DNA from 2 places in the Pseudomonas sp. NPDC085632 genome. Region 2 is predicted to be linked to the other one. Evidence: predicted binding sites of a transcription regulator. Region 2 holds the regulator's gene; the other holds the start of a gene.
The links. Region 2 encodes sigma-54, which starts transcription at its own class of promoters, with help from an activator protein. Its sites were predicted from a motif close to ANTGGCATNNANNTTGCTNT; they were not measured.

Region 1: the regulator sigma-54 is predicted to act here: its motif matches at 1,263-1,282, upstream of ACIF4X_RS17820 (pilin).

Annotation. Positions count from the first base shown of each region.
Region 1 covers NZ_JBITSX010000027.1:36,486-40,908, reverse strand. Annotated here, with positions in the region: gene ACIF4X_RS17825 (BON domain-containing protein) at 129-482, opposite strand; gene ACIF4X_RS17820 (pilin) at 779-1,216, opposite strand; gene pilB (type IV-A pilus assembly ATPase PilB) at 1,443-3,143, shown strand; gene ACIF4X_RS17810 (type II secretion system F family protein) at 3,146-4,363, shown strand; gene ACIF4X_RS17805 (prepilin peptidase) at 4,365-4,423, shown strand, end outside.
Region 2 covers NZ_JBITSX010000059.1:14,479-18,901, forward strand. Annotated here, with positions in the region: gene ACIF4X_RS26095 (KpsF/GutQ family sugar-phosphate isomerase) at 1-219, shown strand, start outside; gene ACIF4X_RS26100 (KdsC family phosphatase) at 219-743, shown strand; gene lptC (LPS export ABC transporter periplasmic protein LptC) at 752-1,324, shown strand; gene lptA (lipopolysaccharide transport periplasmic protein LptA) at 1,311-1,856, shown strand; gene lptB (LPS export ABC transporter ATP-binding protein) at 1,856-2,581, shown strand; gene ACIF4X_RS26120 (RNA polymerase factor sigma-54) at 2,769-4,262, shown strand; gene hpf (ribosome hibernation-promoting factor, HPF/YfiA family) at 4,336-4,423, shown strand, end outside.

The sequences.
Region 1 (4,423 bases), on a different contig from region 2:
CGACACTAGTGCCGGGGCCTGTAATGGTCACATCCGTGTGACCGTTCGCATGAACTCTAAAGTTGCGGCAGACGTATTGCTCAGCCCGTCTGTCGCGCCTTCTCCCGGTCCAGGCGAGAAGTCATGCCTTACTCGGCTTTCAGGCCGTCAGCGGAGACCGCTTTGACGCCTTTGATTTTCTTGGTGATGTTCACGGCTGTGGTTTTCTGAGCTTCGGTGATAGCTACGGTCGACGACAGCGACACAACGCCTTTGTTGGTTTCTACTTTGATGTCAGTACCTGGAATGCCTTTTTCGGTAACCAGGTCGCTTTTGACTTTGGTGGTGATCCAGGTATCGGAAGTAGTTTCTTTAGCCTTGGTCATTTCACCGGCGGCCAGAGTCATTGGAGCCTGGGTGGCCTGAGTGGTTTGTGCGAAAGCGCCGGTCATGGTCAGGGTCAGCGCGGTAGCAGCAGCGGCAGTGATAGCGAACTTCTTCATACGAGTAACTCCTGTTTTTCTGGAAAGTCTGCTGGATTACTTGTCAGCAGGGTTACCGAGGTAGTTGCGAACGTTGTGCCAACTTTTTGAAAGATACAAAACCTATACAAATCAATAGCTTATAGATAATGAAAAATTCCGGATTCATGCAAATTGCATGACCGGGGGAATATTCACATGCAAGTTGCGGTTTTTTGGAAAGTTCCTAAGACGCTGAAATTATTGAGACTTTTATTTTCACCGAGTAAAGAAAAATGCCCTGCGTGGCAGGGCATTTGGTCATCACACGCTAGCAATCACGTACCGGTGGCGGTACAGCCTTTTGGCGAATAATCCGCGTTAACAGTAGTGCCACAGGTCCACACACCAGAGGTATTACCGGTAGCAGCGCCGGAACGAGTGAGCGTGATGGTTTTACCCAGTACCGGTCCCGGAGCGTTGAGCAGCGTGCAACTGATGCTGCCAGCGCCCGTCGCCGCTGTGCCTGTAACCGCCAACGTACAGTTGGAGGTGGTGGTTGTACCGCCATTCACAGCGGTTATATCCGGAGCGGTACCTTGGTTGATGGTGTCCTCGAACGGCACCTTCATCGCACTGATTTCCGCCAGCCCCGCGGTCACCTTCGACCGCGCCTGATACTTGGAATACTGCGGCAAGGCGATGGTCGCCAGAATCCCGATGATCGCCACCACGATCAACAGCTCGATCAGAGTAAAACCTTGTTGTTTTTTCATAGACACGCTCCATGCATGAGTCGAAATCTCATGATCTGAAAGGGGTGCAGCATAGGCCATGCCAATGCCCCCCAGGCCCCGCCCATGGGGCCCGAACCGCCTACGACGCCATTTCCTACAACTCGCAACCGCACTATCTGACACTTTTTGTCACCTGCACCCGCCGTGTTTGGCGCTGTCACTTGACTAGGCTATAAGTCATGAACTGTAAGTGTGCGGAATTCCCATGAATGACATCGCTCTGAGCGGTCTGGCCAAGCAATTGGTGCAGGCTGAACTGCTGACAGAAAAAAGTGCCCAGCAAGCCTGGCAACAGGCCCAGCGTAATCGCTTGTCGCTGGTCAGCTATCTGGTGCAGAACAAACTGGTCAAGAGCTGGCAAGTGGCCGAGATTGCCAGCGAGCATTTCGGCATGGCGTTCCTCGATCTCAATTGCCTCGACAAGGAAACCCAGCCCAAGGGCCTGGTCAGCGAAAAACTGGTTCGTCAACACCATGCCCTGCCCTTGTGGCGACGCGGCAACAAGCTGTTCGTCGGCATCTCCGACCCGAGCAATCATCAAGCGATCAACGACATTCAGTTCAGCACCGGACTGAGCACCGAAGCCATTCTGGTCGAGGACGACAAGCTCACCGATGCCATCGAGAAATTCTTCGACACCCACGCCAGTGGCCTGGAAGACATGGCCGATGTCGATCTTGATGGCCTCGATGTCGAATCCATCGACGACAGCAAGCAGGACGCCATCGGTGGCCTCGATGCCGACGATGCACCGGTGGTGCGTTTCGTTCACAAGATGCTGCTCGACGCGATCAAGAGTGGCTCTTCCGACCTGCACTTCGAGCCTTACGAGAAAAACTACCGGGTGCGGGTACGCACCGACGGCATCCTGCGCGAGGTGGCCAAGCCACCGATTCAACTGGCCGGGCGCATCGCCGCGCGCCTGAAAGTCATGGCCAGCCTCGATATCTCGGAACGGCGCAAACCGCAGGACGGGCGGATCAAGATGCGTCTGTCGAAGAGCAAGTCGATCGATTTCCGCGTCAACACCCTGCCGACTCTGTGGGGCGAAAAAGTGGTGATCCGGATTCTCGACCCGTCCAGCGCGCAGATCGGAATCGACGCCCTCGGCTATGAGCCCGAGCAGAAGGATCTGTACATGGCCGCACTCAAGCAGCCACAGGGCATGATTCTGGTCACCGGCCCCACCGGGTCGGGTAAAACCGTGTCGCTCTACACCGGCCTGAATATCCTCAATACCGTCGACATCAACATCTCCACCGCTGAAGACCCGGTAGAGATCAACATGGAAGGCATCAACCAGGTCAACGTCAATCCCAAACAAGGACTCGACTTTGCTCAGGCGCTGCGCTCGTTTCTGCGCCAGGACCCGGACGTGATCATGGTCGGCGAGATCCGTGATCTGGAAACTGCAGAGATTGCGATCAAGGCTGCGCAGACCGGTCACCTGGTGCTCTCGACCCTGCACACCAACAGCGCCGCGGAAACCCTGACGCGCCTGCACAACATGGGCATTCCCGGCTTCAACATTGCCACCTCGGTCAGCCTGATCATCGCCCAGCGCCTGGCGCGCAAACTGTGCAGCCACTGCAAGAAACCCATCGAGATCCCCCGCGAAACCTTGATCAAGGAAGGTTTCCCCGAGGAACGCATCGGCCATTTCACGATCTACGAGCCGGTCGGTTGCGATCACTGCAACGGCGGCTACAAAGGACGCGTGGGGATATATGAAGTGGTGAAGAACACACCAGAGCTGCAACGTTTGATCATGGCCGAAGGCAACTCGCTGGAAATCGACCTGCAGATGCGCCGCGATGGCTTCGACGACCTGCGCACCTCCGGGCTGCACAAGGCCATGCAAGGCATCACCAGCCTTGAAGAAATCAACCGGGTCACCAAGGACTGAACATGGCGGTCAAGGCAGCGAAAATCAGTATTTATGCCTGGGAAGGTACAGACAGGAAAGGCAGCAAAGTCACCGGTGAACTCAGTGGACAGAATCCGGCACTGATCAAGGCACAACTGCGTAAACAGGGGATCAATCCCGGCAAGGTGCGCAAAAAATCCGCGTCGTTGTTGAGTTTTGGCAAACGCATCAAGGCCCAGGACATCGCTCTGTTCACCCGACAAATGGCAACCATGATGAAGGCCGGTGTGCCGTTGCTGCAGTCGTTCGACATCATTGGCGAAGGCTTTGAAAACCCGGCCATGCGCAAGCTGGTGGACGAGGTCAAACAGGAGGTTGCGGCCGGTAACAGCTTCGCCACAGCCCTGCGCAAGAAGCCGCAGTATTTCGACGAGTTGTATTGCAACCTGGTCGATGCGGGCGAGCAGTCCGGCGCCCTCGACACGTTGCTGGGACGGGTCGCGACCTATAAGGAAAAAAGCGAACGGCTAAAGGCCAAGATCAAAAAAGCCATGACCTACCCCACCGCCGTGGTGCTGGTGGCGGCAGTCGTGACCGGGATCCTGCTGGTTAAAGTGGTGCCGCAATTTCAGTCGGTGTTTTCCGGTTTCGGCGCTGAACTGCCGGCCTTCACCCTGATGGTGATCAGTCTGTCGGAATTCATGCAGCAATGGTGGTGGGCGATTCTCGGAGCGCTGGTCGCGGCGATCTTTGGTACCCGCCACGCACTGAAAACCTCTCAGGCATTACGTGATCGCAAAGACACCTGGCTGTTGAAACTGCCCTTGGTTGGCACGCTGATGTACAAGTCCGCCGTGGCGCGATTCGCTCGAACCCTGTCGACCACATTCGCTGCCGGTGTGCCGCTGGTGGAAGCGCTCGACTCGGTGGCCGGCGCCACCGGCAACGTAGTGTTCAAGCGTGCCGTGTTGCGGATTCGTCAGGACGTCTCGACCGGCATGCAGCTGAATTTTTCGATGCGCAGCACCGGGGTATTTCCGAACATGGCCGTACAGATGACCGCGATCGGCGAAGAGTCCGGCGCGCTGGACGAGATGCTCGACAAGGTCGCGGGGTTTTACGAAGAGGAAGTGGATAACATGGTCGACAACCTCACCAGCCTTATGGAGCCATTCATCATGGTAGTGCTGGGGGTGATCGTCGGTGGGCTGGTCGTGGCCATGTACCTGCCGATTTTCCAACTCGGCTCAGCGATCTGACATGCCTATCGACGAACTGTTTGCCCTGTATCCGCTGGCGTTTGTCTTCACCGCCCTGCT
Region 2 (4,423 bases):
TTGCGCCGCACGCTGGATCGCAGCATCGACATCCGCAGCGCCACCATCGACCAGGTCATGACCGCTCACGGCAAGACTGCCCGCCCGGAAATGCTGGCCGCCGAAGCCCTGAAAATCATGGAAGACCACCGAATCAACGCATTGGTAGTCGTAGACGAGGAGGACCGCCCGGTCGGCGCCTTCAACCTCTCCGATCTGCTACGCGCAGGAGTCATGTAATGAGCAACGATCTGCTGCAACGCGGCAAAGGGATCAAACTGGCGGTTTTCGACGTCGACGGCGTCCTCACCGACGGTCGCCTGTACTTCCTTGAAGACGGCAGCGAGTTCAAGACCTTCAACACCCTCGACGGTCAAGGCATCAAAATGCTGATGAACGCCGGCGTGCAGACCGCTATCATCAGCGGCCGCAAGACCCCAGTGGTCGAGCGCCGAGCGAAAAACCTGGGAATTCCCCACCTGTTTCAGGGCCGCGAAGACAAATTGGTCGTTCTCGACGGCCTGCTTGAGCAACTGAGCCTAAGCTATGAAGAAGTCGCGTACCTCGGTGACGATCTGCCCGACCTGCCGGTGATTCGCCGTGTTGGCCTGGGCATGGCCGTAGCCAACGCCGCCGATTTCGTCCGCGAACACGCCCATGGCGTCACCCGAGCCCGTGGTGGCGAAGGTGCCGCCCGCGAATTCTGCGAATTGATCCTGCGCGCCCAGGGCCGCCTCGATGCGGCCAACGCCGCGTACCTGTGAGCCAAACCATGTTCAGCAAAAAATTTCGCAACTTCCTGCTGTTCGGCTGCATCGCGGCGATATTCGCCGCGGTGGGCTACTGGAACATCAGCCCGGAACGCTTCCTCGACAAGCCACCAGTGACGTCGGTCGAAACGCCTATCGACTGGTATGCAACCAACACGCATACCCTGCAATATCTGCCGGACGGCAAAGTGCAGTATGAAATGACCTCCGACAAGGCCGAGCACGTCAAGGCAACCGATATCACACTGGTCACCAAACCCGACCTGAACATGTATCGCGGAACCGAGTTTCCGTGGCATGTGACCAGTGAGCGCGGTGAAGTGAATTCGGGCGGCACCCAAGTGGAATTGATCGACTCGGTACGCATCAAGCGCACCGATGAACAGAACCGCGACCTGCTGGTTACTTCCACGCGCATGACAGTGTTCCCGCAGGAGCAATATGCGCAGACCGAGCAACCCGTTAGAATCGACGGCGCTGGCGGTGTATCGACTGGCGTTGGAATGAAAGCGTACCTGAAGGAAAGCAGGATACACCTGCTATCGAACGTAAGAGGACAGTATGAGGCTCGTTAAAACCCTCCCTATTTTGCTCAGTCTGGGCGCAGCACTGGGAAGCGTGAGCGCCTGGGCTCTGCCGAACGATCAGCAGCAACCTATCCGCATTCAGGCCGACGACGCCCAACTGGACGACAAGAACGGCATCGCCACTTATAAGGGTGATGTCATCATCACTCAGGGTTCGATGAAGGTGACCGGTAATACCGTGACCATCACCCGCACCCCGGCCGGCGATATCGACGTGGTGACGTCGGTGGGCAACCTTGCCTACTTCGAACAACTGCAAACCCAAGGTGACGCCAAGCCTGTACAGGGCTGGGGCGTGACGATCCAGTACCACGCTGCGCAAAACCGCGTCGTGCTGATCGACAAGGCCAAGGTTGTCGACAAGGACAACAACACGACTCAGGGCGAGAAAATCGTCTATGACACCGTGAAGAAACTGGCCAGCGCCGGTCGCGCTACCGGCAGCAAGGTCACCGAAGCGCGTCCGCGCATCGACATGGTGATCCAGCCGAAGAAGAAAACCGACGAGAAAACCCAGTAATGGCAACTCTGAAAGCTCAGCACCTGGCCAAGGCCTATAAAAGCCGCCAGGTTGTGCGTGACGTCAGTCTGTCGATCGACAGCGGCCAGATCGTCGGCCTGCTCGGCCCGAACGGTGCCGGCAAGACCACCTGCTTTTACATGATCGTTGGCCTGGTACAGGCCGATCAGGGCCGCGTACTGATTGATGATCTGGACGTCAGCCATCAGCCGATGCACGGTCGTGCAAAGGCCGGTATCGGCTATCTGCCGCAAGAAGCGTCGATCTTCCGCAAACTGTCGGTGGCCGACAACATCATGGCCATCCTCGAGACCCGTCAGGAACTCGACAAGGCCGGTCGCCGCAAAGAGCTGGAAAGCCTGCTGCAGGAATTCCACATCACCCACATCCGCGACAATCTCGGCATGAGCCTGTCCGGTGGTGAACGCCGCCGTGTGGAGATCGCTCGCGCGCTGGCAACGGCACCGAAATTCATCCTGCTCGACGAACCGTTCGCCGGTGTCGACCCAATTTCCGTCGGCGACATCAAGCAGATCATCCACCACCTCAAGGCCAAGGGCATTGGTGTACTGATCACCGACCACAACGTCCGTGAGACGCTGGACATCTGCGAAACCGCTTACATCGTCAACGACGGTCAGTTGATTGCCGAGGGCGATGCAGAAACCATCCTGGCCAACGATCTGGTCAAGGAAGTGTATCTGGGCCACGAGTTCCGCCTGTAAGCGCAACAGTGCCCGGTGCGCCGCCCGGGCGCTGTATCGATTCAAGCAGAATTTAATACGCTTTAATTGTTACAGCGCTCTAGGCAAACACTTCAGTTTCAGGCATATAATTTGCTTAAGTTTGGCGCTTCGGCGCCCTGTAGTGGATGGCGCATAGCGCCGGCGAATAAGGTGTTAAGCCCCTGCCATGAAACCATCGCTAGTCTTGAGAATGGGCCAGCAGCTGACGATGACACCGCAGCTGCAACAGGCCATCCGTCTGCTCCAATTGTCGACCCTGGATCTGCAACAGGAAATCCAGGAGGCTCTGGAATCAAATCCGATGCTCGAACGCCAGGAAGAAGGCGACGACTTCGACAATTCCGACCCCATGGCCGACAACGCCGAACAGAAGCCCCCCACCGAAATCCAGGAACCGTCCTACCAGGAAACTGCCCCGACGGTGGACAACCTCGAGGAGGGCGAATGGAACGAGCGCATCCCCAACGAGCTTCCGGTCGACACCGCCTGGGAAGACGTCTACCAGACCAGTGCCAGCAGCCTGCCGAGCAGCGACGATGACGAGTGGGACTTCACCACACGCACGTCCGTCGGCGAGAGCCTGCAAAGCCACCTGCTGTGGCAATTGAACCTTGCACCGATGTCCGACACCGATCGCCTGATCGCCGTCACCCTGATCGATTGCATCAACAATCAGGGCTACCTGGATGAAACCCTCGAAGAGATCCTTGAGGCGTTCGATCCGGAACTGGACATCGAACTGGACGAAATCGAAGCCGTCCTGCACCGCATTCAACAATTTGAACCCGCCGGTATCGGCGCCCGCAACCTCGGCGAGTGCCTGCTGCTGCAGTTGCGCCAGTTACCTGCCAAGACCCCGTGGCTGGCGGAAGCGAAACGCCTGGTCACCGACTACATTGACCTGCTCGGCAGCCGCGACTACAGCCAGTTGATGCGCCGGATGAAGCTCAAGGAAGACGAGCTGCGTCAGGTCATCGAGCTGGTGCAAAGCCTCAATCCGCGCCCGGGTTCGCAGATCGAATCAGCCGAAGCCGAATACGTCGTCCCTGACGTCATCGTGCGCAAGGACAACGAACGCTGGCTAGTCGAGCTCAATCAGGAATCGGTGCCACGCCTGCGCGTCAACGCCCAGTACGCCGGTTTCGTCCGTCGTGCCGACACCAGTGCCGACAACACCTTCATGCGCAATCAGTTGCAGGAAGCCCGCTGGTTCATCAAGAGCCTGCAGAGCCGCAACGAAACCCTGATGAAAGTTGCCACCCAGATCGTCGAGCATCAACGCGGTTTCCTGGAGTACGGCGACGAAGCGATGAAGCCGCTGGTTCTGCATGACATCGCCGAAGCGGTTGGCATGCATGAGTCAACGATTTCGCGGGTGACCACGCAGAAATTCATGCATACCCCGCGCGGTATTTATGAACTGAAATACTTTTTCTCCAGCCACGTCAGCACCTCCGAAGGCGGCGAATGCTCGTCCACGGCGATCCGTGCGATCATCAAAAAACTGGTTGCCGCGGAAAATCAGAAAAAGCCGTTGAGTGACAGCAAGATCGCTGGTTTACTGGAGGCACAAGGCATTCAGGTGGCTCGCCGCACCGTCGCCAAGTACCGCGAATCCCTCGGAATCGCGCCTTCGAGCGAACGCAAGCGGTTGATGTAAGCCACGTTACAGCGTTCCAGTGGCAGGCTATCCAGCCTGCCGCTTTATGCACTGGCAACGAAGGAGAAGCTGTATGCAAGTCAACATCAGTGGACACCAACTGGAAGTGACCCAACCTCTGCGTTCCTACATCGAGGAAAAACTCCAACGACTGGAGCGAC